DNA from 3 places in the Moritella yayanosii genome. Region 1 is predicted to be linked to each of the others. Evidence: predicted binding sites of a transcription regulator. Region 1 holds the regulator's gene; each other region holds the start of a gene.

Region 1 (10,715 bases):
AACAACGCGGATATGCACAATAAATAACTAAATTACACATGAATGTTTAAGTCTTCGCTTTCTATCTATTAACGATTTACTTTCAGGTGAAATGGTTACATTTGCTCACCTATTTCGATGATAACCATCGATAACGAAATAGATGAGCAAATAACAAGGTCAATTAAGATTGGAATGCGAGGGCTTTTTTCTCTAACTGTTTAAATATCAATATCAAGATACCATTCATGCCGAGGTAGATTATACCCGCAGCAGAGAATGCCATTAACGCATCATAGGTTTGACCATTGATTTGATTGGCATAACCCATCACATCCATGATCGTGATCGAACTTGCTAATGAGGTGCCTTTAAGTACCAAAATAACTTCATTCGAATAAGACGGTAATACCCGGCGTATCGCATGGGGCACAATAACTGCTAGGGTTTGCCCGCGGTTCATGCCCAGCGCATTACAAGCATCCCATTCGCCGCGCGGTACTGATTCGATCGCGCCTTTAAAGAGTAGCGCTGAATACGCGGCCGTATTAAACGATAAGGCAATGATGGCGCAAACTTTAGCCTGGCGCAGATAATCCCATAAGAAGCTGTCTTTGATCCACTCAAACTGGGACGGACCACTGTATATCAAAAATATTTGGATCAATAACGGGGTACCAGTAAACAGCAAAATAATAGTCCGAGCTAATAAGTTTAATCCCGGGATCTTATTGATCATCGCCAGCGTTAATAACACCGCGATCATAGAACCAAATAATAAACTGAAAAAAGTAATTTCAAGGGTAGTGCTCAAACCGTTAAATAATAACCAGAAGTGATCTAACGTCATATTGCTACTCCGGCATCAAAACGGTTAATGTAATTATCAAGGTGCTTTAACAACCATTGACTAATCAAAGTAATAATCAGGTAAATCGCCGCAGCCGCCACCAAAAAAGTAAAGGGCTTATAGGTACTACCGGATAATAAATCCGCTTGTTTCATCAACTCAGTTACCCCAATCAGGGAGACTAACGCGGTATCTTTTAGCAGTACCATCCATTGATTGCCTAACCCCGGTAAGGCCAAACGCCATGCTTGCGGCAAGGTAATACGCAAGAAACAACGCACTGGCCCCATACCCAATGCTTGCGCGCCTTGTTGCTGGCCTTTAGGTACTGATTGAATGGCCGCGCGTAACGTTTGCGAAGCATAAGAAGCAAAGATAAGCGACAGTGCTACTACACCACTCCAGAACGGACTGATGTCATAATACTCATCGGTTAATAAAAACAGGATATGGGTGCCACCGAAGAAAATGAAAAATACGATCAATATCTCCGGTAAACCACGTAACACGGTCACGAAAAAACTAATCGGCTTGGCAATAAGTGGGTTCTTTTGCATTTCTGCAACACAGAATAAAATAGCGAGAACCAAGCCAACCAGCAAGGATGTTAGTGCAAGGCCAAGGGTGATTTTTGTTGCATCCAATAATAATTGAAGCTGCAAAAGATCCATAAAAACTCCGGACGTAAAAACAAAAAAGTGCCCCTAAAAGGCACCTTTAAATGAATTCTCTCATTACCACAATAAATTGGCGGTAATTCCCTGATATTGCACTGCAACGCAGGTCGAGATTAAACATTGTTGTTATTTTTTATTTAGCAAAGTATTTTGCGTAAATTTTATCGTAAGTACCGTTCGCTTTAATTGCTTGCAAACCTTTGTTCAGTTTAGCCAATAATTCAGCGTTACCTTTACGTACTGCGATAGCAAAACCAGCACCAAAGTATTTCTCGTCAGTCACGGCTTTACCCACTGTTTCATAGTTACCGCCACTGTGTTTGCTCAACCAATCGTGCGCCACTGCAGAATCTGCGAATACCCCATTGATACGACCATTTTTAAGGTCTAAAAACGCTTTTTGGTACGAGGGGAAATTAAGTAACAATACTTTTTCATCGGCATATGTTTCTGTCATATAAGCTTGGTGAGATGTACCATTTTGTACCCCGACTGCTTTACCGGACAAATCAGCAACAACATTATATTTACCTTTTTCAGCCACCAGTACCGCTGAGTTTTCATAATAAATATCAGAGAAATCAACTTGCTTTTTACGTGCTGGCGTTACGTCCATGGCCGCAATAGCTGCATCATAACGACGGAATTTTAAGCTTGGGATCAGACTATCAAATGATTGGTTAGCAAAACTACATTCCGCTTTTAATTCAGTACAAACTGCGCGCGCGATATCAATATCAAAACCTTGAAATTCGTTGTTTTCATCCATCATTTCAAACGGCGGATAGGTTGCTTCAGTGACGAATTTGATTTGTTCTGCCGCTGTTACTTGTGCCGCTGCTGAAATTAGAATTAATACTGTGAGTAATTTTTTCATTTAGTCGACCTATTCCTAATATTTAAATAATCTAATGTTTTAAATAATTTGTAAATTGCGGCGTTTGTGGTTGCTGGAAGTGCTCAGCACCACCAAATTCAACAATTTCACCGTTTTCAAGATAACAAACTTGACTCGCGACTTTACGCGCGAAATCCACTTCGTGCGTAACCACAACCTGGGTAATACCGGTACTTGCCAGTGATTTAATGATCTTAGCCACTTGATTCGTTACCTCTGGATCTAACGCTGCAGTTGGTTCATCAAATAACAATACTTCTGGTTTCATCATTAAAGCACGTGCAATTGCGACACGTTGCTGTTGACCACCTGATAATGCTAATGGAAATACATAAACTTTATCAGTTAGTTGTAATTGCTCAAGGATCTTCATGGCCTCTTCACGAGCGTGTTGTTTGGTTTGCTTTAAAATCTTAACGGGCGCTTCAATTAAGTTATCCATCACCGACATATGCGGCCATAGGTTGTATTGTTGAAATACCATACCTACTTTTCGTCTTAACATCTGGCTGCGCTTAGCTAATTGTTTATCATTAAGTTTGCCCGAAAAATCAAATGTTTCACCCGCAATACTGATAGAGCCATTATCGGGTGTATCAAGTAAATTAAGTATGCGCAACAAAGAGCTCTTACCAGCACCGCTTGGACCAAGCAGCACTAAGGTTTCGCCTTTCGCACATTTAAGGTCGATGTTTTGTAATACATCCAGTTGACCCCAAGATTTACAGATGTTTTTTAGTTCGATGCTCATAATGGTAACTGAATATAATTTCACTAGATGCGAGTATAATAACCGAATAAACTGCAAAATCAACATAAACATTCACTTTGATGATGTTTTTATGCAAATTTATCGAATTAACCAAATAAGCTAGATACAAATATACCCTGCTGGTATCATATGCATAATTATTCAGTTCATCACGCGTCAAGTTCATTTGCTATTCACTTGAATGACTTAGTAACTGGCTTTATGAACAAGCTATAACGTTAGCTAAGGTTTCATTATAAAGTCGGATTGAATTTAACATTTGCAGCTTGAATTATAGATGAATCAACTGACATGGTAACAAAAATGAGTGAAAAACAAGATCTGTTAGTAAAAGCATTTAAAGGATTATTGAAAGAAGAGCATCTTGGATCGCAAGGCGAGATTGTTGATGCACTAAAGGAACAAGGCTTTGATAGTGTCAATCAATCAAAAGTCTCAAGAATGCTGAGTAAATTTGGTGCAGTACGCACCCGCAATGCCAAAGATGAAATGGTATATTGCTTACCCGCAGAGTTAGGCGTGCCTACCATTAGCAGCCAATTAAAAAGCCTAGTATTAGATATTAGCCATAATGAAAGCCTTATTGTGATCCAAACCAGCCCCGGCTCAGCGCAATTGATCGCTCGCTTATTAGATTCATTAGGCCGTACAGAAGGTATTTTAGGCACCATTGCGGGCGATGATACTATTTTCATTACCCCGACCAGCACCCGCATTATTGCCGACGTAGATAGTGCAGTAAAAGAGTTGTTTGAGTATCTCTAGCGGTAAAACTAGCGTATTACTGACTATGTTTGGCGCTGAGTTGTATCACGCCAAACATCACCATTGATGCATCATTAACGGTTAATCGCGATCAAATAACACCAAATCATGGCTGTCAACCGTGACACTCACCACATCACCAATCACCATTGGCTGTTGCATTGATACCGATAATTCGATTGCGGGCTCTTCCGCTAAAGTAATAGTGCAATGCGTGGTCATCCCTAAGAACTGTTGTTGCGTGATCGTCGCACTCCCCTGCTCGGTGAGCGCTAATTTTAATTGCTGTGGTCGTATTGCTAACAATTTATGCGCACCAACCGTCACCGTTAATTTTTGCTTACCGCTAATAACACCCAATGCGGTGCTGACACTGTATTCATCTAATACTACCGCATCTAAATAGTTAACCTTGCCAAGGAAGTCAGCCACAAAGCGCGTAGCAGGTCGGTTATATAACTCACTTGGCGTGCCGAGCTGCTCAATTTTACCCTGATGGAAAACAGCTAACCGGTCGGCAAAAGCAAATGCTTCTTCTTTGCTGTGGGTAACAAAAATAGCGCTCATGTTATGCGATTTAAGTAAAGCGCGCATCTCTTCAATCAAGTGATGGCGTACTTGGCTATCAATATTAGAGAAAGGTTCGTCCAATAATAGCAACTCTGGTGAATTGGCTAAAGCGCGGGCAATCGCTACCCGCTGTTGCTGTCCACCGGATAGTTGATGTGGATAACGGTCAGCAAACTCGGTCAAATTGACTAATTTCAGCACATTATCCAGCGTCTCTTTTTGCTTGGCTTTAGTTTGCTTATATTGGCTGAATAACACATTATCAGTCACGGTTAAATGTGGAAATAGCGCATAGTCCTGAAAAATCATCCCGACGTTACGCTTTTCAGGCGCGACATTCAGCTCGCTATTGTCAACCACTTGACCATTAATCTCAATACTGCCTTGGGTTGGTGGTAATAACCCGGCAATCAATTTTAACGTGGTGGTTTTACCACAGCCACTTGGTCCTAATAGACACAGGATTTCATTTTTACCTAAATCCAGATCCAGTCCTGTTAAAATATCAACGCCAGCATAACTACAATGTAAATCTGAAATACGTAAAGCAAGTGAAGAAGATGTCGTCATCAGTGCTGTTGCTCCAAAGAACGGTTCAAGAAAATAAGCGGGATCAATCCAACTAACACGATCACAATTGCCGCCAGAGCAGCCTGTTCTAACATTTCATCAGACGCGAACTGGTACACATAAGTGGCGAGTGTTTCATAATTAAATGGACGTAATAACAAGGCAGTAGGCAGTTCTTTCATTGACTCAATGAAGACTAATAAAAACGCCGCTAATACCCCTTTACGGATCAATGGAATATGTACTTTACGGACCATACTATTGGGACTGTGTCCTAACGTACGCGCCACCATATCTAACGACGGCGATATTTTATCAATACTGCTTTCTATCGAGCCAACTGCAATAGCTGAAAAACGAATCAGATAAGCAAAAATAAGCGCAAAGGTCGTACCGGTAAAGACCAGACCGGGTGTCCAGTCCCATAATAATTCCGTTAAGTCATTTAATAAAAAATCAGCCGAGGTCAACGGAATAATGATACCAATAGCTAATACCGTGCCAGGCAACGCATAACCCATGGTGCTAATACGAGCCGGGATCACCGCATATTTAGTGCCGACTAAACGACGATATAAACCCAGTAATATTGCGCAGAGAACCGCTAAGCTCGCCACGACCAGCGCCAGAATTAAACTGTTGGCGCTGTATTGAAAAAACGCTTCCGTCCAAGACTCGGCAAAGTAATGCCATGCATAATTAACTAATACCGCAAACGGTAATAAGAAACCAGCAAACACTAATAACCAACACCAAGCCATCGCCACGTATTTCGCCGCACCAACTAATTGATAACGTACCTCTTGTTCATGCAGCATGCTTTTTTGAAACACTTGCTGTTTACGCCGAGCGAAGCGCTCTAAACCAACAAATAATAAGATCACCGATAATGTCATCACCGACAATTGTGCGGCGGCTGTTAAACTGCCGTGGCCGATCCAAGTATCGTAAACTGCTGTCGTCAGCGTATTTACCGCAAAGTAATTCACCGTGGCAAAATCAGCCACCGTTTCCATCGCGATCAGCGATAAGCCGACAGCAATAGCAGGACGCGCAAGGGGCAACGATACCCGTAAACAACTCGACAATGCGGAACTGCCCAACATACGGCTAGCTTGGATAAGACTGGTTGATTGTTCCAGAAATGAAGTACGGGCTAACAAATAAAGATAAGGATATAACACCAACGCTAACACCGTGGCGGCACCGGGTATGGTTCGAATATCAAAGAACCAATAATCACGGGTACTTTCCCAACCAAATACAGCGCGTAAAGCAATTTGTACCGGCCCAGCATAATCAAACATATCAGTATAAATATAAGCCACGATATAAGCAGGCATCGCCATCGGTAACATCAGCGCCCATTGTAAGCTTTTGCGGCCGGGAAAATCACACATGGCAATAAGCCAAGCAGCAGGCAAAGCAATAATACAGCTGATTAAACAAACCAGAAAAACAAGGATCAGGGTATTTTGAACATAATCGAGGAGAACGGTATCAATAAGGTGTTGAAAAACATCTGCGCTGGGACCCATTGCTTGGTAAAACAATGCCGCAATAGGTAGCGCTAACATAATCGCAATAAACCAACTACTAGAATGCCAAGAAAAGGCTAACTTATGATTCATGAACGGAAAAATAACTCCTGTTTAGATACGCGAAAAGGTTGGCGAGTTACAACGTAACTTTACCAACCTTTAAATCAGTCAATTGGCAACCAATTAAGTTGCAATTTCAACTGTTAACCCCTAACAAGTTTAGGGCTATATGTATTCTACAAGTCGAACTTAACTTCATCAAGTAGTCTTAGTGCAGCTTTACGATGTTTTGCAATTTCTGCGACAGGCATGTAATCTGCGTTAAATTCACCCCAAGATGAAACTAGCTCAGATGCTTTGATACCGGCTTTAACTGGGTATTCCATGTTAACTTCAGCATACATTTTTTGTGCTTTCGCGCCAGATAGGTATTCCATTAGTTTAACCGCGTTACCTTTGTTCGGTGCGTATTTAGCTAATACCATACCAGAAACGTTCACGTGCGCGCCGTGGTTTTCTTGGTTAGGGAAGTTAATGTTAACCGATTCAGCCCAAGCAACTTGTTTTGGATCTTTTAGCATTTTACCTAAGTAGTAGCTGTTACCAAGCGCAATAGTACAAACGCCTTCTTTAATCGCTTTAACTTGTGCACGATCGTTACCTTGTGGTTTACGTGCTAGGTTAGCTTTCACGCCTTCTAACCATTCTTTAGTTTCAGCTTCACCGTGATGCGAGATCATCGATGAGATAAGTGCTACGTTGTATGGGTGTTTACCCGAACGCATACAGATTTGACCTTTATATTTAGGGTCTGCAAGTTCTTCATAAGTGATATTAGCAACGTCGCCATACACTTCACGTGATGTATAAATGTTACGAACACGTGTAGTCAGTGCAAACCATTCGCCATCTGGATCACGGTATTTCGCTGGAATGTTATCTTCTAATACGTCGCTTGAGACTGACTGAGTGACACCACTTTCAACAGCTTCAACTAAGCGGCTGATATCAGTGGTTAGCAATAGATCAGCTTTTGATAAACGACCTTCACGTTTCATTCTATCTACAAGTCCTTTCTTGGCAAATACAATGTTAACCTTCACACCAGTATCTTTAGTGTATTGTTCAAGGATCGGATTAAGCAAATTCGCTTGGCGATTTGAATAAATATTAACTTCTTCACCAGCAACAGCCGTAGCGCTCATGAGTGACGTTGTTAATGCCAAAACAGATAAACCAAATATTCCTTTTTTCATCCTTACCTCTTAAATACGAATTGTTTACATAATTTACAATATGCTGCGGAGTTTATAAGAATATAAAACTTTCCACAAGTGCAAATGATAACAATTCTCATAATTAGTTATGTTAATCTATCATTTACTGATAATGATCAAAAAGAAGTAAATTAGCTGGTTTTACAAAGAAAAAACAGCAAGGACTTAGAGCAATGCATCCATTATCACATTGCTCTTTATTTCAATAATATTAGCTAACACTATCCTCTAGCTATCGCTGAGCATGTTACCTTTATCTTCTAACCAAGCTCGGCGATCTGAAGCGCGTTTTTTGGCAAGTAGCATATCCATCATGGCGAATGTTTTGTCTGCATCATCAATCGTTAAACGGACTAAACGGCGGGTATTAGGATCCATGGTAGTTTCCCGCAATTGTAACGGATTCATTTCACCCAGTCCTTTAAAACGTTGCACGTTGACTTTACCGCGTTTTTTCTCGGCTTCGATACGATCGAGAATGCCATTTTTCTCGGCTTCATCTAATGCATAAAACACTTCTTTACCGATATCGATACGATATAACGGCGGCATGGCCACAAACGCATGTCCGGCTTCAACCATGGTTCTAAAATGTTTATAGAACAAGGCGCATAACAAGGTCGCAATGTGTAGACCATCAGAGTCGGCATCGGCTAAGATACAGATTTTGCCATAACGTAACCCGGAAATATCATCCGAGCCAGGGTCAATACCCAGCGCCACAGAAATATTATGCACTTCTTCTGAAGCAAGTACTTGGGCAGAATCAACTTCCCAAGTATTTAAGATCTTACCGCGCAATGGCATGACTGCTTGAAACTCACGATCACGCGCTTGTTTCGCAGAACCTCCCGCAGAGTCACCTTCCACTAAGAACAGTTCTGAACGCATTGGGTCTTGACCCGAACAATCGGTTAATTTACCCGGTAATGCAGGACCACTGGTCACCCGCTTACGCGCCACTTTCTTACTGGCTTTTAAGCGTTTCTGCGCGTTGTTAATACACAAATCAGCCAGCAGCTCAGCCAGATCGGTATTGGAGTTTAACCATAATGAAAACGAATCTTTAACCACACCAGAAACAAACGCAGCACACTGACGTGATGACAAACGTTCTTTGGTTTGTCCGGCAAATTGTGGATCTTGTATTTTAACCGACAAGATATAAGAGCAACGGTCCCAAATATCATCTGGAGTTAACTTCACGCCACGCGGCAATAAATTACGAAATTCACAGAACTCACGCATTGCATCGAGCAGACCTTGACGTAAACCATTAACATGGGTACCACCGAGCACTGTCGGGATCAAGTTAACATAACTTTCGGTCACCGACTCTCCGCCTTCAGGCAACCAGATCACCGCCCAGTCAGCCGCTTCATGATTGGCATAAAAACAGCCCACAAACGGCGCTTCAGGTATTGTCGGCCACTGTTGCAACGATTCCATTAAGTAGTCTTGCAGGCCCATTTCGAAACACCAGGCATGTTTTTCTTTATTCACTTTATCGTCAAACTTAATGCTTAAACCAGGACACAATACCGCTTTAGCGCGTAAGTTATGTACTAAGCGTTTAGCGGAAAAATTACCCGAATCAAAATAGCTCGGATCCGGCCAGAAATGGACCTTGGTACCCGTGGTACGAATGCCAATGGTACCAATCACTTCTAATTCAGACACCTTTTCGCCATGTTCAAAAGCGATTTGATAGATTTGGCCACCCCGGCGAATAGTGATTTCAATACGTTTCGATAATGCGTTTACCACCGAAATACCTACCCCATGTAGACCACCGGAGAATTGATAACTATCGTTCGAGAATTTACCACCCGCATGTAACTTAGATAAAATCAGCTCAACACCACTCACCCCTTCCACAGGGTGAATATCCACTGGCATACCACGACCATCATCGCTCACTTCTAACGATTGGTCTGCATGTAAGGTAACGGTTATGCTCTGAGCATGACCAGCTAACGCTTCATCGACACTATTATCGATAACTTCTTGGCCAAGGTGATTAGGGCGTACTGTGTCGGTATACATACCGGGTCTACGACGTACTGGTTCGAGACCATTTAGGACTTCAATCGAGCCCGCGTTATATTCTTGAGTCATGAGTTTCTTTTATGCTGTTCGTTACATCTACTTGAATGCAAGAAAGGTTAAAATATCGCTAAGATAGCGTTCAAATCCGATAAAAGCATGATCACCGCCCTGCTCTACCGTTAATTTAGCCGCATTATATTTTGCTGTTGCTTGGTTATAGTCTAACACTTCATCATCGGTCTGTAATAGTGCCCAGATCGTTTCAGGGTGAACTAATGTCGGACAATCCAATCCTCGTAGTTCATCAATGTGCTGTTCGGTAAGGGTAAATACGTGGTCGGTATACGGATTGGTGTTCTCACCTAAATAATCCACCAGCAATTCATAAGGTTTGACCGCCGGATTAACAATGACCGCAGGACAATGATATACCTGATTCACTTTCGTCGCATAATAACCACCGAGTGAACTGCCCACCACGCTTAACTGATAACCAGGATAACCTGCCACAATCGCTTCTATCTGTAACCACGCTTGTTGCGGATAAGGTGATAAATGCGGGATTTCAATAGTTATCTCGGGGTGGTACAAGCCAAGATAATCGGCCAATTGTTGTGCTTTAATCGACTTTGGCGAACTATTAAAACCGTGCAAATAGAGCAGAAGCATGGGAACCATGTATTCATTTACCTCAGCATTGAGGGTGAGTATCGAGGCGTGTTATTACCTCGACAACGTTGATAGATCAGGGCAAAACTAGCCAGAAT
Region 2 (10,715 bases), 620 kb from region 1:
CGAACTCCGTTAACTGACCAATATTAGCGAGAAACTTTTGTTCCCTCTGCTTCACCATTTAATAATGCCACTAACCGCTCAGGCACTTTCCAACTGGCTAATTTTATGTCGCGATTTAAAGATGCTGCCGCTTTTAAAGCCGCTTTCACTTTTACTTCCATACCGCCATGGATCACACCAGCAGTAATGAGTTCATCTGCATAGCTGCTGTTCATCTCAGGAATTAACTGCCTGTCCGCATCTAAAATACCGGCCACGTCAGATAACATCACTAAGTCAGCATCAAGCGTTTCACAAATAGCAGTGGCGGCTTGGTCAGCATTGACATTTAATAACTGTCCCTGTGCATCAATACCAATCGAACTAATAATCGGTAAGAAACCACCACTGAGTAACGCTGTTAATAATGTCGGATCACCCGCTTCGCATTCACCGACAGCACCAAGTCCTGCTGTTGATTGCGTGACGGTTGAAATACCACCATCAGCAAGACTTAAACCAACGACTTTCGCACCCGATTTCACCCCCTGTGCCATTAATACTTTATTTGCCGTACCCGCTAACGCGCCGGTGATATAACCAATATCGCTAAATGGGGTAACGCGTAAACCGTTCTTTTTCTCGCTAACGATATTCATCTTTGCTAATAGTTCATCAACAAAGCAGCCACCGCCATGCACCAAAATAAGCGGACGTGACGATGTAGATTTATATTCACTCAATGCTGTGAACAGCTGTTCAAGCGCCGTTTCATTTTCAAGTAATGCGCCGCCAAGTTTTAATACTAAAGGAGTTGTCATTGTTATCTTCCTATACTAACGACGTTGTCATGGCGAAACCAAAACGAATATTGATGCACTGCATTGCTTGCGCAGCAGCACCTTTTAATAAATTATCAATGGCCGAAACCACAATCAGGTCTTGCCCTTGTTGCTGCCACGCTAGGTCACAATAAGCGGTTTTCTCGACTGCTTTAATACTTGGCCAGCCACTTGGTAATAACCGCACCATAGGTTGATCTTGATACGCGTCTTGATAAGCTGCAGTGACCTGTTCCGGTGTCACACCAGTGGCAAGCTTGACGTTAATAGTTGCTAATATGCCACGTTTAAAACAACCTAAGTGCGGTGTAAAAATAACCTCATGGCCTAGATGTGTACTAATTTCAGGTTGATGACGATGATTAAACACAGCATAAGGTGCATGGCTCACTTCGCAAAAAGCGGAGCCTAATGCCGCTTTACGCCCTGCACCACTAACGCCACTCACGGCATTAATGATGGGTTTTTGATCCGCAGCAATCAAGCCATGTTTTGCTAACGGTTTTAATGCTGATAACGAGGCCGTTGGATAACACCCTGGTACGGCAATCAAATTTGCTTTAGCAATATCGGCACTCGCCCATTCCGCTAAACCATAAACAGCACTCTTCAATTCTTTATCGAAGTTATGTTTAAAGCCGTAATAATTTTCATAAAAAGCAGGATCATTCACTCTAAATGCACCGGATAAATCAAATACCACCGTATCCTGCGCTAGAAATTCAGCGGCAATATCATGACTCACTTCATGCGCAGTCGCTAACACCACAATATCAATGTCAGCACAAATATGCTTAATATTACTCACCGCTAAAGACTGAATAGTGTGGTCAACAACCCCTAATAAATGACCATATAATGAAGAAAACGATTTTCCTGCGTCTAAACTGTGTTCTGAAACATACAGGCCTGCTAATTCAAGTTCTGGATGTTTGGTAATGTAATGGGCTAGCTCAGCACCGGTATACCCGGTCGCACCGACTAAAATTGTTTTTAACATGTTTGACTTCCGTGTTTGCTAAATTGTAAAACGACGGGCAACTGCGCCCTTTCCAATTGCACTTGCTTGCGTCATTTAAGCCGTGCCAATGCATTTTAAATACTGTCTCGTCGAAACCATGAAAAACGATTCATTATCTAACCCATACGTTGTAAAGTAAGGAGGATTAGAGAATAAAACAAATTACATTTTTATGCAACTTTTATGCATAAAAAAACAATAAGTCATAACAGGGACGTAATATGCAACTACCTAAATTTAGCGAACTTTATAAATCACTGATCCTAACACCGTCAATTAGCTCATTAGATAAAGAGTTAGATATCAGTAACAAACCTGTTATTGAATTACTTTCTAGTTGGTTCAGCGAACTTGGGTTTAGCATTAATATCACCAGCGTCCCTGAAACCAATGGTAAATTTAATCTAGTCGCTACTTACGGCCAAGGCGATGGAGGTTTATTACTGGCAGGGCACACCGATACCGTGCCATTTGATGATGGTTTATGGACCAAAGACCCATTTAAGTTAACCGAACAAGACGATAAATGGTATGGCCTAGGCACGATTGATATGAAGGGGTTTTTCGCCTTTGTATTAGAAGCATGTAAAAACATTGATTTAACAAAATTAGATAAACCATTGCGTATTCTCGCGACAGCTGATGAAGAAACCACCATGGCAGGCGCCAGAGCAATTGCCGCAGCACAAAGTTTCCGACCTGATTATGCCGTTATTGGTGAGCCAACAGGTATGGTGCCGGTATTTATGCACAAGGGACATATGTCCGAAGCAATCCGTATTACCGGACGCAGCGGTCACTCTTCAGATCCTGCTAATGGCATCAATGCTATTGAGATCATGCATCAAGTAACCGGACAGTTATTGCAGCTGCAACGTCAATTAAAAGCACAATACGCCTGCGATCATTTTGTTATCCCCCAACCCACGCTTAATTTTGGCCATGTGCACGGTGGTGACAGCCCCAACCGGATCTGTGGCAGCTGTGAATTGCACATCGACATGCGCCCAATCCCTGGGGTAAGTCCCGATGAATTATTCATGTTACTTAACCAAGCATTACTGCCGATCACGAAGCAATGGCCTGGTGCTGTTGATGTTTATCATCTCCATGAGCCTATCCCTGCTTATGCATGCGATACTGATTCAGCGTTAATTAAGTTAGCTGAAAAGCTCACAGGTGAAGCCGTTATCTCCGTCAATTACTGTACCGAAGCGCCGTTTATTCAACAACTTGGCTGCGATACCATTGTCATGGGGCCGGGCAGCATTAACCAAGCACATCAACCTGATGAATATTTAGATCTATCTACAATTAAACCTACACAGGCTATTATCCAAAAACTGATTGAAGAAACATGTAAAACTAACTAGATAATTATCAATTTGTAGTAAAATTACACCCGATATCACAATTAATCGTATTAATTGCACGATTTCATTGACGAATGTCACTAAATATAGTTATTTTACACACATAACGATAATAGTTGTTGCCGTATTACATCACTGAATTGAAGGATTATGTATGTCAGATAAATATGCAGCGTTACGAAGTAATGTCGGCTTATTGGGCCAAGTACTAGGGAATACAATCAAGGATCATCTTGGAGAAGAGTTCTTAGATAAGATTGAAACCATTCGTCAACTAGCAAAATCATCCCGTGCGGGTAATGATAAAGACCGCGCACAATTACTCACCGTACTACGTAACCTCTCTGATGATGAATTACTACCAGTAGCGCGTGCGTTTAGTCAATTCTTAAACCTGGCTAACATTGCCGAGCAGTTCCACACCACATCACGTAATTGTGCAGATAACGTGTGTGTGCCTGACTCTATCGATGAGCTGTTTGCGAAACTCAATAACTCTGAAATCAGTGAAGAAGAGGTACTTGCTGCGGTTAAGAATCTTAAAATCGATTTAGTGCTCACCGCACATCCAACTGAAATCACCCGCCGTACCCTGATCCACAAACATGGCGCCATCAATGAATGCCTTAGCCAGTTAGAACTGACTGAGTTAAGTAGCCAAGAACGCGATGTCTTCATGGCGCGTATTGAACAATTGGTATCACAAGCTTGGCATACCAACGAGATCAGAACTGTACGCCCGACGCCTGTTGATGAAGCTAAATGGGGATTTGCCGTAGTCGAAAACTCATTATGGGATGCGGTACCAAACTTCTTACGTAGTCTTGATAAACGGCTGCAAGACCGCTTAGATTACCAATTACCGATTGACGCTGCACCGGTTAAGTTTACCTCTTGGATGGGCGGTGATCGTGACGGTAACCCGTTTGTGACATCAACCGTTACCGAAGAAGTACTACTCACCAGTCGTTGGATGGCTATTCACTTGTTCCTTAAAGATGTTACACATCTCAGCAGTGAATTATCCATGAATAACTGTGACAACACATTACGTGCATTAGTCGGTGAAAGCCACGAACCGTATCGGGTAATACTAAAACAGTTACGCAGCGAACTCACCGAAACCTTAGCCAGCTTAACGGCACAATTAAAGGGTGAAGACAACCAAAGCCGTGACATCATCACCACAACAGCGCAGTTACGGGAGCCATTGTTAGCTTGCTATAACTCACTGAACGCTTGTGGTATGCGGGTGATCGCCCAAGGCGCATTACTCGATACTATTCGTCGCGTTGAATGTTTCGGTGTGAGTTTAGTAAAACTTGATATCCGCCAAGACAGTGATCGCCATACTGATGTGCTAGCCGAAATCACCCGTTACCTGGGTCTCGGCGATTATGCCCAATGGAGCGAGCAAGATAAACAAGCATTCTTATTACAAGAACTGAATAGTAAACGGCCATTGATCCCACTATGCTGGCAACCTTCTGCAGAAGTGCAAGAAGTTCTCGATACTTGTCGCACGATAGCAAAACAAGATCCAGAATCACTGGGTATTTACATTATTTCAATGGCACGTAAAGCCTCTGATGTATTAGCCGTACAATTACTCTTAAAAGAAACCGGCTGCCCATTCCGCCTACCGGTGGCGCCATTATTCGAAACCTTAGACGATCTGAACAATGCCGGTACAGTCACCGCCAGCTTATTAGCCATCGACTGGTATAAAAACTACATCAATGGCCATCAATATATCATGATCGGTTATTCTGATTCTGCCAAAGACGCCGGTGTCATTGCCGCATCTTGGGCGCAGTATCGTTCACAGGAAATCTTGGTTGAGATCTGTGAGAAAGAAGACATTAAGCTGACTTTATTCCATGGCCGTGGTGGTAGCATCGGTCGTGGTGGTGCACCTGCACATGCCGCCTTATTATCACAACCTCCAGGGTCATTAAAAGGCGGTTTACGGGTAACAGAACAAGGCGAAATGATCCGTTTTAAGTTTGGCCTTGCTAAGGTTGCAGAACAAAGCTTAAACCTCTACACCAGTGCGATCCTAGAAGCGAACTTACTGCCACCGCCAGCGCCTGAACAGGCTTGGCGTGATGCAATGGATCAGATGTCTGCGGATTCATGTGAAGAATATCGTTCATATATCCAAGGTCATGAAAAATTCTTACCGTACTTCCGCTCTGCAACACCTGAGCTAGAATTAGGTAAACTGCCACTTGGTAGCCGCCCAGCAAAACGTAAACCAAACGGTGGCATAGAAAGTTTACGTGCCATTCCTTGGATCTTTGCATGGACCCAAAATCGCTTGATGTTACCCGCATGGTTAGGTTGTACTGCCGCATTCAAAAACATGCTCGATTCAGGTAAACGTGAAACGCTGCAAGAAATGCAACAGCAATGGCCGTTCTTTAATACTCGTATAGAAATGTTCGAAATGGTATTTTTGAAAGCCGATGCCTGGTTAGCTGAATATTATGACCAATGTCTGGTGACTGAAGATCTTTGGCCTCTGGGTAAAGAGTTACGCGCCAATTTAGCCCTAGCAACAGAGCTTATTATTGGTTTAAACCCAAATACGCAATTACTTGATGCTCAACCTTGGATTAAGAAGTCAATTGAGTTACGTAACCCGTATACCGATCCGCTGAATATCCTCCAAGCTGAGCTACTCAGCCGCGCACGTAGCAGTAAAGAAGTGAATCCTAATGTCGAACAAGCCTTAATGGTGAGTATCGCAGGTGTTGCAGCAGGTATGCGCAATACTGGCTAATCTGGATAATAACTAGCTGATAATAAAATGCCGACATCATCGTCGGCATTTTTTATTAAAATATATACCCAAGCCACTTCAAAATGCACAATCAGCATCTTGAAGTGACTTGGGTATAAGCTTACTGCAGTAAGTACGATGACTATCTTGGGCGCACACCTAAAGTATGACAAATAGCATACGTTAGATCAGCCCGGTTTAACGTATAGAAATGAAAGTCCTTCACCCCTTCGCGCGACAATATTTTCACTTGGTCAATGGCAATACTGGCGCCAACCAGATTACGTGTTGCTTGATCATTGTCTAAACCTTCAAACTGACTGTGCATCCAATTCGGCACTTTTACATTGGTCAATTTTGAAAACTTACATAAGGTTTTATAATTGGATACCGGTAAAATACCCGGCACAATTTCTTTATCAATGCCCACCGCAGCACAACGATCACGGAAACGTAAAAAGCTCTCAGTATCAAAAAAGAACTGAGAAATAGCACGATCAGCACCGGCATCAATTTTATCTTTTAGCGCCAATAGATCGGCTTGGGCATTTTTTGCCTCAGGGTGGACTTCTGGATAAGCCGCTACCGAGATATCAAAGTCATTCACTTCTTTCAGTAGTGCAACGAGATCGGCCGCATACATATCAGGTTGATTCAATCCTGGTGGTAAATCACCCCGTAAAGCGACGATATTACGGATCCCGTTATCCCAGTAATCCGTTGCAATCTGTTTCAACTCTTGGCGGTTAGCGTCAATACAAGTGAGGTGTGGCGCAGCAATCAAACCCGTTTCATTCTTTATCTGTTTGATAATGTCATGAGTACGATCACGGGTACCAGAATTGGCACCGTATGTCACCGACACAAATTTAGGGTTTAACGCTTTTAGACGATTAATCGATTCCCATAGGGTAGACGTCATTGCAGGTGAGTTAGGCGGGAAAAATTCAAAAGAAACGTTAATATCACGTCCCAATTCAGAAACGCTTTGATTTAATACTTCAATATTTTGTGCATTGTGAAAACTCATACTTATATCCCTCAAGATGTTTAGACGTCCATACCTCTTTACGTCTTAATCATCACAAGTTTGGTGGATAAAGTCAACGCACATAATTCATCTTAAACATGAATTATATGCGGTTTGGTTTTCGGCAGGCGCAAAGGCCAAAATTAACGCGCGAGCAGCTTACATAATTGGAAAAGATCAGATTGAATAGCGCCCGCAGTCACATCTCGACCAGCACCCGGACCTTGGATCACTAAGGGGTTATGACGATACCAATGGCTATTAATCGAGAAAATGTTGTCGCACGGCAATAAGTTAGCAAATGGATGGGTTGGCTCTAAGAACTCTAAGCCAACCTGCGCTCCTGCTTTGCGGCTAAAACGGGCAACATAGCGTAATACTAAACCCTGCTTTTTGGCCTTATTAAACATATGTAATATTTTGTCATCGAGTGCTTCACAATGTTCTAAAAACTCATCCACGTTAAATGCCATGAGTTCTGCTGATACCAATGACTCTAGTTTGATATCGCTAAGTTCCATGTCATAACCCGCTTCACGGCTTAAAATAAGTAATTTTCGCTGCACGTCCTTGCCGGATAAATCTTCACGAGGATCGGGTTCTGTTAGCCCTTGTTGCCAAGCTTGTTCGACTAATTGCGAGAAGGCAATTTGACCATCATATTGTTGAAACAACCAAGATAAGGTACCAGAGAAAATACCGCTCACCGCAGTGACTTGATCACCACTGTGTTGCAGCATCTCCATAGATGATTGGATCGGTAATCCTGCGCCGACCGTGGCGTTATATAACCAATGGCTTTCATTATCACTAAAGCTTTGCTTAACCCGATTATAAAACTCGCTGCTCGCTGCGCCAGCAAATTTATTGGCGGAAATCAGGTGGAAACCATGTTGAGCAAATTCAGGATAATAATAACTGATTGCTTCACTGGCGGTAATATCAATAATCACCAGTTCATCAAACGGGTGCAATGCAAGATTAGATAATAGCTGTTCCCAAACAAACGCTTCAGGTTGGAAGTCGTCAAGTACCGTCGCGGCATCCAGACCATTAAAGTCTAATAGCCCACCCTGCGATCCATATACACCGCATAAACACAGTTCTACATTTTGTTGTTCAGGTACTTTATGCATTTGTTTAGCGAACAGAGATAACCAACCAGCGCCAATATTACCTTTACCAAATAACACCACACCAATGCGTTTTGGCTGTTTAAATAACGCGGTGTGTAATTCTTTCAATAATGGTTCGAGTACTACTTTTTGCAATACTGCACAAATACTTAAACGATTATCACCGGTTTGTACAAACGTCAGATTGTGTTCTGAGATCAGTTGATAAAACTGATGTGACTGTAACGCATTTTCAGTGACACCAGAACCGACCAGCGCCACCATACAAAAACCACTCAGCAGATTAATAGCGAGAATCTGCGGTTGCTGCAGTTGGTATGTCTGTAATGTCGTGAGTGCAAACTCGACAATTTCAGCGGTATAGCCTAATCGCACCACATGCTCTGTGGGACGACGTTTTATACAAATAGGGGATAATTGTTGCTGTGCAAGCAAAGTAATCAACTGATTGTATTGTTGTTGGTAGTCAGCATGCTGATCGAATTGAATATCGACTAAGTGCAGATCATCAATCGAGGTAACGATTTTAGCGCCCTTACCTTTGGGTAAACGACGGTGGATCTGGGTTGAGCCTTCGCTAGGAGTATAACTACAGCGCAGTTGGACATGTTGTTTACTCTCAACCACAGGTTGTAATGTACGTGCATGTAATACTGGTGAACCTAAACGCGCGAGTTCTGCTGCTTCGTCGAGTGACAGTTTAGTTTGTAACTCAGCATCTTTTACCCGACGTGGATCAGCACTAAATATCCCGGCAACATCACTCCAGATCGTCGTTTGCTCAGCATCGACTAATGCGCCTAACAAGGTTGCAGAATAATCCGAACCATTACGTCCTAATGTGATGGTTCGCTGCTGTCCATCCGCAGCAATAAAACCGGTCACCACAACACGGTTATGTAGGTTCGCTAAACACGCAGTTAATTTTTGGCGAGACACCATTTCATCAACCACAGGTTGCGCGGCTAATTCCGTGGTTAAAAACAGGCGAGAATCTAAATCATTGGCAGGTAGTTCACTTTGACTCAGTAACGCCGCTAATAATCGGGCTGACCATACTTCCCCATGTGCAAGGATTTGGTTTTTAGCATAAACATCAAGATGAGCTTCTAATAAATGCCCTATGGTATGAATATCATCTTGCAGCGCAGCAGTGAGTTGTATACATAAGTCATCTGCTAATAATTCCGCAATTAACTTGGCTTGATATTCACACGTGGCAATAAGACGCTCAGACGCAGCTTGATCACCATCTGCAGCCAATTGTAATAACTCTAATAATTGGTTGGTGGTTTTACCTGCTGCAGAAACAACAATCAGATCGCGGGCTTGCGTATGCTCGCTAATAATCGCCAACACACGGCGATAACAAGTGGCATCCGCTAAACTACTGCCACCAAATTTATGAATACTGCGCTTAATTGCGTCCATGCGTTCTCCCGAACTTAATATCAATTAACGTATTACCTGTAACTCAAAACATACACTATTAGGTTGCCACAGGTCAATAGACGTCTAGAGCTCTTTACATACTGATTGCCAACAATCCAATTCAAAGGTAAACTTGTCACTTATTCATTAAATAATAATTTACACAAAGGTCAAAAATGACAAAGTGGAACGGCGAGTATATTAGCCCCTATGCAGAACATGGGAAAAAGAGTGTACAGGTTAAAAAGATAACTGTTTCAATCCCTCTGAAAGTACTCAAAGTACTTACAGATGAAAGAACTCGCCGTCAGATTAATAATCAACGTCACGCGACTAACAGTGAACTGTTATGCGAAGCATTTTTACATGCTTACACGGGTCAGCCATTACCGGCTGATGACGATTTAGGCAAAGACAAACCAGACAACATCCCCGCAGAAGCCAAAGCACAGATGTTAGCACTGGGTATCAATATCGATGATTATTTAGAGCAAGATGATTAGTCATTAAATAACGAGTGCCAAATAAACAACGACTGAAAATAAAACAGGCGCACCTTTTATAAAACAGGCTCCAATAATAGGAGCCTGTTTTGATCTAATCTGTAACCAATGCGCTATCTAGACGCGCATTGTTGCTAATACCTTAACGTAAAATCTAAAAACTAAACGGTGCCGCGCGGCCTTTTTTCTTTTTCTCAACTGGTTTCGGTGCCGCTACTGTTACTGGTTTAGCTTCAGCTTTTTTCTTTTTCTTCTTTTCAGGCTGTTCCCAGATATCTGCAGGGATGCTATCGACAGCAGGCTTAGCAACTGGCATTGGTGCAATAAATACAGCTTCAACAACCGCTTCGTCTACAGCGTGAACGTCAGTAACACCTTGCTCAACAGTATTGTTCTCGGTGAAATCGTCTTCAGTAACATCGTGTTCTGCAATATAGCTTGCTACCGAATCAGACTCTAAAGCCGCAGGATCAACAAATTCTTCTTCATCAGCAATATCGTATGCTGCAAGTTCTTCCGCAGACATCACTTGATACGCTTCACCATTAAAGCCGATGATATCGCCAAACATGATTTTTTTACGTTTACGCGTTTCAACTTCACCATTCACATACA
Region 3 (10,715 bases), 830 kb from region 1:
GAAAGCCTGAATCGAAAGATGCAGGTTTTTTTTGTGCCTGAAATTCAGTGGTAAAGTACCGAACAGATTGTGCGGAGCGGTAATTCAGTTGGTTCGACTTGTTATAAAAAGACAAGCGGCCTGTCACACCGGGTGTCGCGGGTTGTGGTTTATAGATAGCCGTCCGCTCTTTCTCTTTGCCAATAACAACGAAAGCCTGAATCGAAAGATGCAGGTTTTTTTTGTGCCTGAAATTCAATGTTAAAGTACCGAACAGATTGCGCGGAGCGGTAATTCAGTTGGTTCGACTTGTTATAAAAAGACAAGCGGCCTGTCACACCGGGTGTCGCGGGTTGTGGTTTATAGATAGCCGTCCGCTCTTTCTCTTTGCCAATAACAACGAAAGCCTGAATCGAAAGATGCAGGTTTTTTTTGTGCCTGAAATTCAGTGGTAAAGTACCGAACAGATTGCGCGGAGCGGTAATTCAGTTGGTTCGACTTGTTATAAAAAGACAAGCGGCCTGTCACTCCGGGTGTCGCGGGTTGTGGTTTATAGATAGCCGTCCGCTCTTTCTCTTTGCCAACAACAACGAAAGCCTGAATCGAAAGATGCAGGCTTTTTTATTGCTAGGAATTTAGTGCATTACAAATATATTTTAAAGTCATACATCTATCTGATTACCAGCGAACCTCAGCTAGCTTAAATAAGCGTTGAGGCATCGGTGCTGTTCGAATACTTGATACTATTAACTGCTCAAGCATATTTTTTAAATTCAACCGTCGATTAAACTTAAAACAGAACTCTGCCAGATATCGAGGTAAATGCTTTTGCTTTAACCGCCACAAGTACATTGCATAATATGCCTTTAAATATCTATTTTAATAAAAATTAAAAATTAAAAATTTATGATCCTGGTTTTGAATCAATTCAGCGTTATAACTCGTTCGATTTGGCACATTCATTATTACCTTGTTGTCTTATTTCATAAGTAAAATTGGTAGGGAATATTCGTGACATTTGGTCTTTATATTGTGCTATTTGAATATTACACCAAGCATTAGCGCTACTGACTGTTGTAAGTGAAACATTATAACTATCTTCCGCGGGGAATATTTTTGTTATCTTTATACCGTTTTCGCTGCTACCATCATGTGGGGAATACCAATTATAGCTAGTAATATTACTGCTAATACTGCTACTGGCATTAAAATTGGCTACTCGATTAGCTGTAGTATAGGTGAAATCAGCAACGGGTTCAGTCGGCTCCGCTGAAACTTCACTACCATCGACGGACTTTACTTTGAGTGATACTGAATATCGCCCTGATCGGTTAAACGTATGGGCTTGCACAGGTGTGGAATAACTCGTCCCCTCCATTATCCACTCGAATTCACTGATATTGCCTTCACTATAAGTTGAACTTTGTGCATCAAATTCAACATGCAAACCATTTATGCTCACGATATTTATGATTGCAGTCGGTTTTAATATTGTTGCTTTTATTCTATAAGTATTAGCTTCTAAAAATTGATATTGAAGGTCTTCTTCAGGGTGTAAGGTTGCTACTTGTCCTACACCATCTAAAGATATTGCCCAGTGCCATGCTATATCGTCTTGCGTATATACTTGACCATCTTCAGAACCGCAAGCTGTTAGCGTTGATAATAGTGTTACCACTAGTAATTTATTTTAACTAGATTATTAAGAAACCTAGTTATTAAGACTGATGGATACCCAGTAAGAATTAACAATTAAAATTAGTTAATGTCTTACGTAATTTTAAGATATAAGAAGTTATTAAAATTGGGATTACGATCTCAAATTAATAGTGAGTTAATATTTAATTAACAACTGCACTGAATTGGGGGGAATTATCGAATGGTCGCACTGTTTTGGTGCTTGTGGTGTCAGGATAAAGTAAGGTGTTTAGTTAAGTTATTGAATTTAGAGTGTTTAAATTGTTGGCACGGAGGTTGAATTAAGTTTAATTATATAGATATTCCATATACTCATGCAAGGAGCTCTTTATGAAGCTAATAAGCGCAATCATTAAACCATTTAAACTCGATGATGTTCGTGACGCGGTAGCAGATATCGGTGTTGAAGGACTAACTGTGACTGAAGTGAAAGGCTTTGGCCGTCAAAAAGGGCACACCGAATTATACCGTGGGGCTGAATATCAAGTTGATTTCTTACCAAAAGTTAAGTTAGAAATCGCCACTCAGAGTGAAAATGTTGATCGCCTAATTGATGCTATTAGCAATGCTGCTTACACAGGGAAGATCGGTGACGGCAAAATTTTTGTTTACGATTTAACACAAGTGGTGCGTATCCGTACGGGCGAAATGGACTCAGAAGCAATTTAAAGGAAATAAATTATGCAAGAGCTAACAACTACAGTTACTGAGCTGCGTTTTGCACTCGATACTTTCTACTTTTTAATGTCTGGCGTACTGGTGATGTGGATGGCGGCAGGTTTTGCCATGCTAGAAGCAGGCCTCGTTAGATCTAAGAATACCACTGAAATTTTGACAAAGAACATCGTGCTTTATTCTATCGCCTGTATCATGTTTTTATTAGTCGGTTATAACATCATGTATATTGGTAATGCTGAAGGCGGAATTATTCCATCATTTGGTTCTTTAATTGGTACACAATCTGAGGGTGCTGATCACTCGTTAGAATCAGACTTCTTCTTCCAAGTTGTATTCGTTGCAACAGCAATGTCGATTGTATCTGGTGCGGTTGCCGAACGTATGAAATTATGGGCCTTCCTTGCCTTTACTGTCGTTTTAACTGGCGTGATCTATCCAATTGAAGGTTATTGGACTTGGGGCGGTGGTTTCTTGTCTGAAGCTGGTTTCTCTGATTTCGCGGGTTCTGGTATCGTACATATGGCTGGTGCCGCTGCTGCATTCGCTGCTGTGTTATTACTTGGTGCCCGTAAAGGTAAGTATGGTAAAAATGGCGAAGTGCACCCAATCCCTGGTTCAAATATGCCATTAGCAACATTAGGTGCATTTATCTTGTGGATGGGTTGGTTTGGTTTTAACGGTGGTTCACAGCTAATGCTTTCAGATGTTGAAAACGCAACAGCCGTTGGTAAAATCTTCCTGAATACGAATGCGGCTGCGGCTGCGGGTGCTGTAGCTGCATTGCTGGTTACTAAAGCCTTGTGGGGCAAAGCAGACTTAACGATGATTCTTAATGGCGCATTAGCTGGTTTGGTCACGATTACTGCTGACCCACTCAGTCCAGCTCCAGCATTTGCGACATTATTAGGTGCATTAGGTGGTGTGTTAGTTGTATTTAGTATCGTTGCATTGGATAAAGTGAAGATTGATGATCCAGTTGGTGCTATCTCGGTACATGGTGTGTGTGGTCTATTTGGCTTAATGGTTGTACCATTTAGCAATACAGATGCAACATTTGGTGCTCAGCTATATGGCGCCGCTATTATCTTCGCTTGGGTATTCGGAGCAAGTATCTTAGTATGGGCTATTCTGAAAGCAACAATGGGCATTCGTGTTACTGAAGAAGAAGAGATCACGGGTATGGATATGGCTGACTGTGGTATCGATGCTTACCCAGAGTTTGTATCGGTTAAATAACTCGATTTAACATTCGGTAAAGATTATAAAGCTCAGCATTTGCTGAGCTTTTTCGTTTACTGCTTTAAACATTATGGATACTGAACTGGTATGCTTCTATTACTGAGAGTCATTATTAGAAACCAATTTCTAGCTATGATATTATTCATCCAGTTTCCTCACTAGAATTTTAATCTTCCATGTTACTTATTATCGATAATTACGATAGTTTTACGTTTAATTTATTCCAATATTTCTCTGAACTCGGACAAGATGTTGTCGTTAAACGTAATGATGAAATTTCACTGGCGCAAATAGCGTCGTTATCTCCTGATTATCTGGTTATTTCTCCTGGTCCATGTACACCAAATGATGCCGGTATTTCATTATCCGTGATTCAACAGTTTGCAGGTGAAATCCCCATTTTAGGCGTGTGTCTGGGTCATCAGTCAATCGCCCAAGTATTCGGTGCCAATGTCATTAAAGCCAAAAAAGTGATGCATGGTAAAACGTCGAAAATTCAGCATACAGGTAAAGGGGTTTTTACGGGATTAAAGAATCCGTTAACAGTCACCCGCTATCACTCTTTAATTGTTGAAACGTCGACACTTAATGATGAATTTGAGATCACGGCTTGGACTGAAGATAATGATGGCGAGTTTGATGAGATCATGGCGTTTAAACATAAAGAACTCGCGCTCGAAGGTGTACAATTTCACCCTGAAAGTATCCTGACTGAGCAAGGCAAAGAGCTATTAAATAATTTTCTTATCAATAATTCATAGATTTCGGTAATAGAACGCTATATTGAACTTGACCTGTGATTAAATATCTATAATTATTGAATATATATTCGCCGTTAGCTGGCGTTTGACTATTTAAACATTGATGTTTGCTGAGAGGGAAGGACTATGACCAATAACGTAATGGCTGTGACTCGGAAAGATTTTGATAACGTAATGGTGCCAAATTATGCGCCGGCAGCAATGATCCCTGTGCGAGGCCAAGGCTCACGTGTTTGGGATCAAGCTGATAATGAATACATTGATTTTACTGCTGGTATTGCCGTCAGTTGTTTAGGCCATTGTTACCCTCCTTTAGTTGCAACGTTGCAACAACAAAGCCAGAAATTATGGCACGTGAGTAATTTACTCACGAATGAACCGGCATTAAGGTTAGCCAGAAAACTGACTAAGGCGACGTTTGCAGATAAAGTTTTCTTTGCTAATTCTGGTGCCGAAGCCAACGAAGCGGCGTTAAAGTTAGCGCGTCGTTATGCACTCGATAAATTTGGTGACGGCAAAGATCAGATCATCGCATTTAATAAGGGTTTCCACGGCAGAACTTTCTTTACAGTGACCGTTGGTGGTCAATCGTCTTATTCTGATGGTTTTGGTCCTAAACCGGGTGCTATTGACCATGTAGACTTTAATGATTTGGCAGCCGTTGAAGCATTAATGAGTGATAAAACCTGTGCAGTCATGATGGAACCGTTGCAAGGTGAAGGTGGTATTAATGCGGCTAATCAGCAATTTCTGATAGGCGTTCGGGCGCTGTGTGATAAATACAATGCGCTGCTGATATTTGATGAAGTGCAAACGGGCGTTGGCCGTACGGGAACGTTTTATGCTTATCAACATACTGATATAAAACCTGATATTTTAACCTCGGCAAAAGGTCTTGGGGCTGGTTTTCCTATTGCTGCGATGTTAACGACAGGTAATATTGCCAAGAGTCTGAGTGTGGGAACCCATGGTAGTACTTATGGCGGTAATCCACTGGCTTGTAGTGTTGCGGAGGTTGTCGTTGATACGATCAATAATGATGATTTTTTAGCGCAAGTGAAGGTAAAATCAGCCATTTTTAAAGAAGCTTTAACGCAGATAAATAACCAATATGCCATTTTCTCTGACATTCGTGGTGACGGTTTATTATTAGGTGCTGAGTTAAACGAACAATATCAAGGTCAAGCCATCGCGATCATGAATCAAGCAGCTCAAGACGGGCTATTAATATTAGTGGCTGGCGCTAATGTATTACGTTTTACGCCGGCACTTAATATCCCAGAAGATGATATTCATGCAGGAATGAAAAAACTGAGCCAAGCTATCGAAAAGTGGTTAGCTGCGTAACCGTTAATTGAATAGAAAGTGACATGGCATAAAGATGATTAAAATTAAAATAGCATTTATTGGTTTAGCCGTCACTTGGGTCGAAAAATATAGTGGTGAACGTATCTATACGCCACATCTCGCTGCACTTAATGCGGATTTAGTGCTTATGTGTGGGTAATGATGATGACGTGCGTAGCGTTGTTTACGGCTGAAATGGCGTATTGTCGGCAATGAAAGCCAATGCAATATTGATCGTTCATACAACCACATCCGCATTATTAGCCGAAGAAAACGTATACGAGTGCGTTTTACCTGTGTTGGATATAATGGCGAAGAAAGTGACTTTAGTCGGCGAGTAGCGTAGTGATACGTCAGTGTTAATTAAACTATTGCATAAATCACAACATTAGCTAACGCATAAACAGCAGTTAATAAAAACGGCGTCTGACTTGTGAGTAACATGTCAGACGCCGTGTTATTAGCTTAATAAAATGATTGAATTAGCGTGTGCCAAATACAACAATCGTTTTACCATGAGCTGAGATCAGCTCTTGTTCTTCAAGCATCTTTAAGATACGACCAACAGTCTCACGTGAACAACCAACGATCTGGCCAATTTCTTGACGAGTAATTTTAATTTGCATGCCGTCTGGATGAGTCATTGCGTCAGGCTGTTTGGCTAAGCTTAATAGCGTTTGTGCAATACGGCCAGTTACGTCTAGGAATGCTAGATCACCAACTTTTTGACTGGTTATCTGTAGACGTTCAGCCATTTGACCTGATAAACGCATTAAAATTTCAGGGTTAACTTGGATTAATTGACGGAATTTCTTATATGAAATCTCTGCTACTTCACAGGGTGATTTAGCACGGATCCATGCGCTACGTATAGGCTCTTCAGTATCTTCAAATAGGCCTAGTTCACCCATGAAGTCACCTTGATTCAGATAAGAAAGGATCATTTCTTTGCCTTCTTCATCCTTAATTAGAACTGCCACAGAGCCTTTAACGATAAAATATAAAGTGTCCGCTTTTTCTCCTGCATGGATCAGCGTACTTTTTGAAGGGTACTTGTGAATATGACAGTGAGATAAAAACCATTCTAAAGTAGGGTCGGATTGTGGCTTGCCGATAACAACCATGGGTATTCCTCTGTAAGTTATTATAATCGCAAATTATGTCCGTATTGCGATATTTTAATTTTATTATTATTACTGACTTGATAGCATAAGAGACAATAACACTAATAAGCAAGAACTGAGTTGATTTCTGTTCAATATCAACGTGAATATATCATTTTTTGAATATTGACTTGCTATTTATTTGTAATTTTTAACTATATTTGGGATATGGGACGGTATTTTATTGCCTTTGTGATATTAAATATTGTTCAATACCTTGAATTAGACATTAACGAGGTATTTTATGAAAGCAAATGTGAAGTGGATCGACAAAATGCAACTGATGGGCACGTCAGAAACGGGTCACGGTATCCTTATGGATGGAGACCGTAATGGTATTGCGGCGAGTCCAATGGAAGTTGTGCTGATGGGGATGGGGGCATGTAGCACTATTGATGTTGTCGATATTTTAAAAACAGGCCGTCAAAATATCCTCGGTTGTGAGGTTGATTTAACGAGTGAACGAGCGCCTGAACCACCTCGTGTGTTCACTAAAATTAACGCACATTTTATCGTATCGGGCACTGACCTTAATGAGAAAAAAGTAAAACGTGCAGTTGAGCTATCAATGGAAAAATATTGCTCTGTGGCGAAAATGCTAGAAAAGGCAGCTGAAATCACGTCGAGCTATGAAATTGTAGTCAAATAAGCAGCTTTGCTAGTGAATGATTAACGGTAGGTTGTTGCTGTAGACTTATCGTTAATTGCCCTCCTCGAATGATGCCATTCTGGTGATCTAATCATGCTGCAAATATATACAATAGGGTTGTAGATAATATAATATGTGTTAAATTACCTGATGATACTATTTTTATCATTGTTTACAGTGGTTTATGTTTTCACTGTGTTAGCATGCGGATAGATTGTTTCGTTATGTTGTAGAGGCTGTAATGTGCCGTCGTTGTTCAATTATCTGTAAAATTATCTTGTGTGTTGTGTTAAGCCTTATCGCGTTGGTGTTTACCGCATTCGGTTATTTATCAATATTACGTGGAGAAATGCTAGCAGAAAGAAAGTCACGTTTAGTGAATATCATTGATAAAACAGAAGCTATTTTTCAGCGTTATGATCTGTATTACCAGTCCGGGGTTTTGTCACTTGAACAGGCACAAAAACAAGCCTTACAACGCCTCTCGCTATTAGATGGTAATTATATTTTTGTGTTTGATGATGATTACACCTTGCTGGCTTCTCTCGGCGGTGTTGATGACTCTAATCCTAATGTTAAAATGCTGCAAGACACTGACGGTGATTTTACTTATCAGACGATACATGAACAGGCAAAACAATTAACGGAAGGCACTTTCGTCAGCTATTGTTTCCCATTGTTTATTGGTGGTAAAACGGTTCGTAAGATCTCTTACAGTAAACGTTTTCCTACATGGGGCTGGACTTATGGTGCCGGGGTTTACATTGATGATATTGATGCATCGATCAGTCATACATTAATCTCGTTCGATGAACTTGTCGTATAGTCAAAACGATAGTTTAATATATCCATGAAACATTATTTGGATGTACTTGCCGGTTTGCACCTTGACTGCTTATCTTCTTCGTTATTTTAATGATTAAATCTACTTATCAAGACAAAGCCAAAATGGAAAAAGCATTAAATGTTGCGGTGTAAATGGACTAAATAATATCGATGGTTTTATCCATTAGCGTATCAATATCCAGTGTTTTGGTCACTATGTTGTGTTCAATACCGGTCACTGGATCGGTAAATTCAAGCTGTTGCGCTAATAACTGCAATGGCTGCTTAAAGTTATCATCACAGCGGTCTAATAATATTGGGTATAAGCGGTCGTTTACCAATGGCATGCCTAAACTATTCATGTGCAAGCGCAGTTGGTGTGTTTTCCCGGTAATGGGTGACAGTCTAAACAATCCGAATTCACCTTTAGCGGCAATCAATTCAATTTCAGAATGACTATTCGCCTCACCGTCTGCAATTTTCATCGTGAAACTGGGTTCGCCTTTGACAATGTTATTTTTTACAGTCCAATGTAATGGTAGCACAAGTTCAGCTTGTTGCTGTTGTTGGTATAACTCGGGTGTTAATCGGGCAATGGCTTGGTAATGTTTGGTGATATTGGCATACTTAAACAAATCATGGTAAAGGTGGCGCTGCTCTGGGTGCTTAGATAGCAGCATTAAGCCTGCTGTCGCACGGTCAAGGCGATGTGCTGTTACCAATGTATCGATACCGGTTTTTATTCTTAGGCGGTTAACTAAACACTCATTAATGAATTGACCGCTAGGACTCACGGCTAAAAAATGTGGCTTGTAGGCAATAATAATGTGGTCATCTTCGTACATGATTTTTTCAGGAAAAGGGATCTTTTTTTCTACCGCAACCTCACGGTAATAATAGACTCGCTCTCGTGGTATAAACGCACAATCTAGGGTAATTAAGCTACCATCACGCCAATGCACTTTGCCATCGATGATCCGTTGTTGCCATACTGTCGCATCAATCTGTTTGAAATGACCGATAAGAAAACTGCATACCGTGGGTTTATCGGTTACGTTTTCTGGCAGTACGATATGCGAAGCATAGGTGGCGCGAACAGTAGCCATAAGATTAGAAACTCGTTGAGGTAGTCATACATTGATACTGGGCAGTGTACCTGAATTGTGCACATTGCACAGCATCTATCAATCGAGACGATTCGCGAATCGTTATTGACTAAATAACGTGTCTAATTGTTGATTAGTCAATGTTTGAGAAATAACTTTTTCACCGTTAATGACTATGGTGGGGATTGTTCTGATACCCAACTTATTCGCTTGACGTATATCTTTTTCTACGGCTTGTTTCACTTTATCACTAAATAACGTATTGCTAAACTCGATTGGATCTAACCCTATTATTTTGGCTGTTGCTATGATCACCTCGGTATCAGCAATATTCATATTCAGCTTTAAATGTTGGCGCTGTATTTCATCGAAATAATCCCAATGTGTATTACTGTCACCCATTAGCTCGGCTGTTTTCGCCCCTAATGCTGCCAGATAACCGCTAGGATAAGAAAATGACGTAGCTCGCATACCTTCTATATTGATGCTACTGGGATCATCGGCTTGAGCTTTGCATGATTCCCAATGGGTTAAGATCTCGAATTTAGCAGATGTTAAAGACCCAAAGCGTTGCACCATTTCTTCATCGTTACGTTGCAATACAAAGCAACGTTGTTGAATTTCTATGTTTTTATTTTTTAGTAAGTTCCTAAGGCGCGGGCTTAATAGGTAACACCACCCACATACTGCGTCATGATAAAATTCGATTTTAATTTTAGGCATATTATTTCTCATCCGTATGGTTGAATAGTTTTTTAGTATAAATTTAACAACTGAATTTGAATATTGCATATAATCACTAATCATTAGTGATTATATTAACAACACCATTCATTTTGAGTTACTAAAATAGCGCGGTATTTTAAATTCATTATTAATTAATATTAATGCGATGAACGTAAACATGATGCCCAGGAATACAGATGGAGGCGCAGAATTACCATAGATGAAAATATCGATTAGCAATACCATACTTGGTATTAAGTAACTGTAAGACATGACAATAGTCGCGTCGAGTATCTGTGTACAATATTGTATTTGCCAAAAAGTAATAATAGTTGTAAAGATTGAAAGGTATAATAGAGTTAAGTAATCTTTATAGTTAAGTATACCCCATTGTAGTTCGCCTTTCTGTTCAATTAGCGCTATCGCTATCAATGCAATACTACCAATCAGCATTATCCAAAATGTGATCACAGCAGAAGATGCCGTTAACATGCCTTTTTTCTTGGCAAAATTAACAAAGGGTCCATAAAATGCGAAGGTGATA

Evidence for each region. The regulator ArgR, encoded in region 1, controls arginine synthesis, uptake and breakdown. The targets are predictions, from matches to a motif close to ANTGAATANNTATTCANT.
Region 2: the regulator ArgR is predicted to act here: its motif matches at 2,004-2,021, upstream of argC (N-acetyl-gamma-glutamyl-phosphate reductase).
Region 3: the regulator ArgR is predicted to act here: its motif matches at 4,411-4,428, upstream of MORIYA_RS12415 (aspartate aminotransferase family protein).

What each region holds. Positions count from the first base shown of each region.
Region 1 covers NZ_LS483250.1:3,497,609-3,508,323, reverse strand. The annotation lists gene artM (arginine ABC transporter permease ArtM) at 164-829, opposite strand; gene artQ (arginine ABC transporter permease ArtQ) at 826-1,500, opposite strand; gene MORIYA_RS16260 (transporter substrate-binding domain-containing protein) at 1,640-2,383, opposite strand; gene artP (arginine ABC transporter ATP-binding protein ArtP) at 2,415-3,155, opposite strand; gene argR (transcriptional regulator ArgR) at 3,480-3,941, shown strand; gene MORIYA_RS16245 (ABC transporter ATP-binding protein) at 4,023-5,081, opposite strand; gene MORIYA_RS16240 (ABC transporter permease) at 5,081-6,712, opposite strand; gene MORIYA_RS16235 (Fe(3+) ABC transporter substrate-binding protein) at 6,859-7,878, opposite strand; gene parE (DNA topoisomerase IV subunit B) at 8,128-10,017, opposite strand; gene yqiA (esterase YqiA) at 10,045-10,617, opposite strand; gene cpdA (3',5'-cyclic-AMP phosphodiesterase) at 10,705-10,715, opposite strand, start outside.
Region 2 covers NZ_LS483250.1:2,877,632-2,888,346, forward strand. The annotation lists gene argB (acetylglutamate kinase) at 24-800, opposite strand; gene argC (N-acetyl-gamma-glutamyl-phosphate reductase) at 811-1,821, opposite strand; gene argE (acetylornithine deacetylase) at 2,064-3,215, shown strand; gene ppc (phosphoenolpyruvate carboxylase) at 3,370-6,000, shown strand; gene metF (methylenetetrahydrofolate reductase) at 6,143-7,030, opposite strand; gene MORIYA_RS13360 (bifunctional aspartate kinase/homoserine dehydrogenase II) at 7,174-9,597, opposite strand; gene metJ (met regulon transcriptional regulator MetJ) at 9,774-10,100, shown strand; gene MORIYA_RS13370 (RNA-binding S4 domain-containing protein) at 10,255-10,715, opposite strand, start outside.
Region 3 covers NZ_LS483250.1:2,666,738-2,677,452, reverse strand. The annotation lists partial or broken gene MORIYA_RS12440 (IS1595 family transposase) at 658-816, opposite strand; gene MORIYA_RS12435 (PKD domain-containing protein) at 914-1,657, opposite strand; gene glnK (P-II family nitrogen regulator) at 2,008-2,346, shown strand; gene MORIYA_RS12425 (ammonium transporter) at 2,359-3,591, shown strand; gene MORIYA_RS12420 (anthranilate synthase component II) at 3,771-4,355, shown strand; gene MORIYA_RS12415 (aspartate aminotransferase family protein) at 4,497-5,702, shown strand; gene MORIYA_RS21810 (hypothetical protein) at 5,737-5,862, shown strand; gene MORIYA_RS21805 (hypothetical protein) at 5,915-6,043, shown strand; gene crp (cAMP-activated global transcriptional regulator CRP) at 6,185-6,826, opposite strand; gene MORIYA_RS12400 (OsmC family protein) at 7,110-7,514, shown strand; gene MORIYA_RS12395 (cache domain-containing protein) at 7,756-8,340, shown strand; gene MORIYA_RS12390 (pseudouridine synthase) at 8,498-9,445, opposite strand; gene MORIYA_RS12385 (DsbA family oxidoreductase) at 9,548-10,168, opposite strand; gene MORIYA_RS12380 (DMT family transporter) at 10,277-10,715, opposite strand, start outside.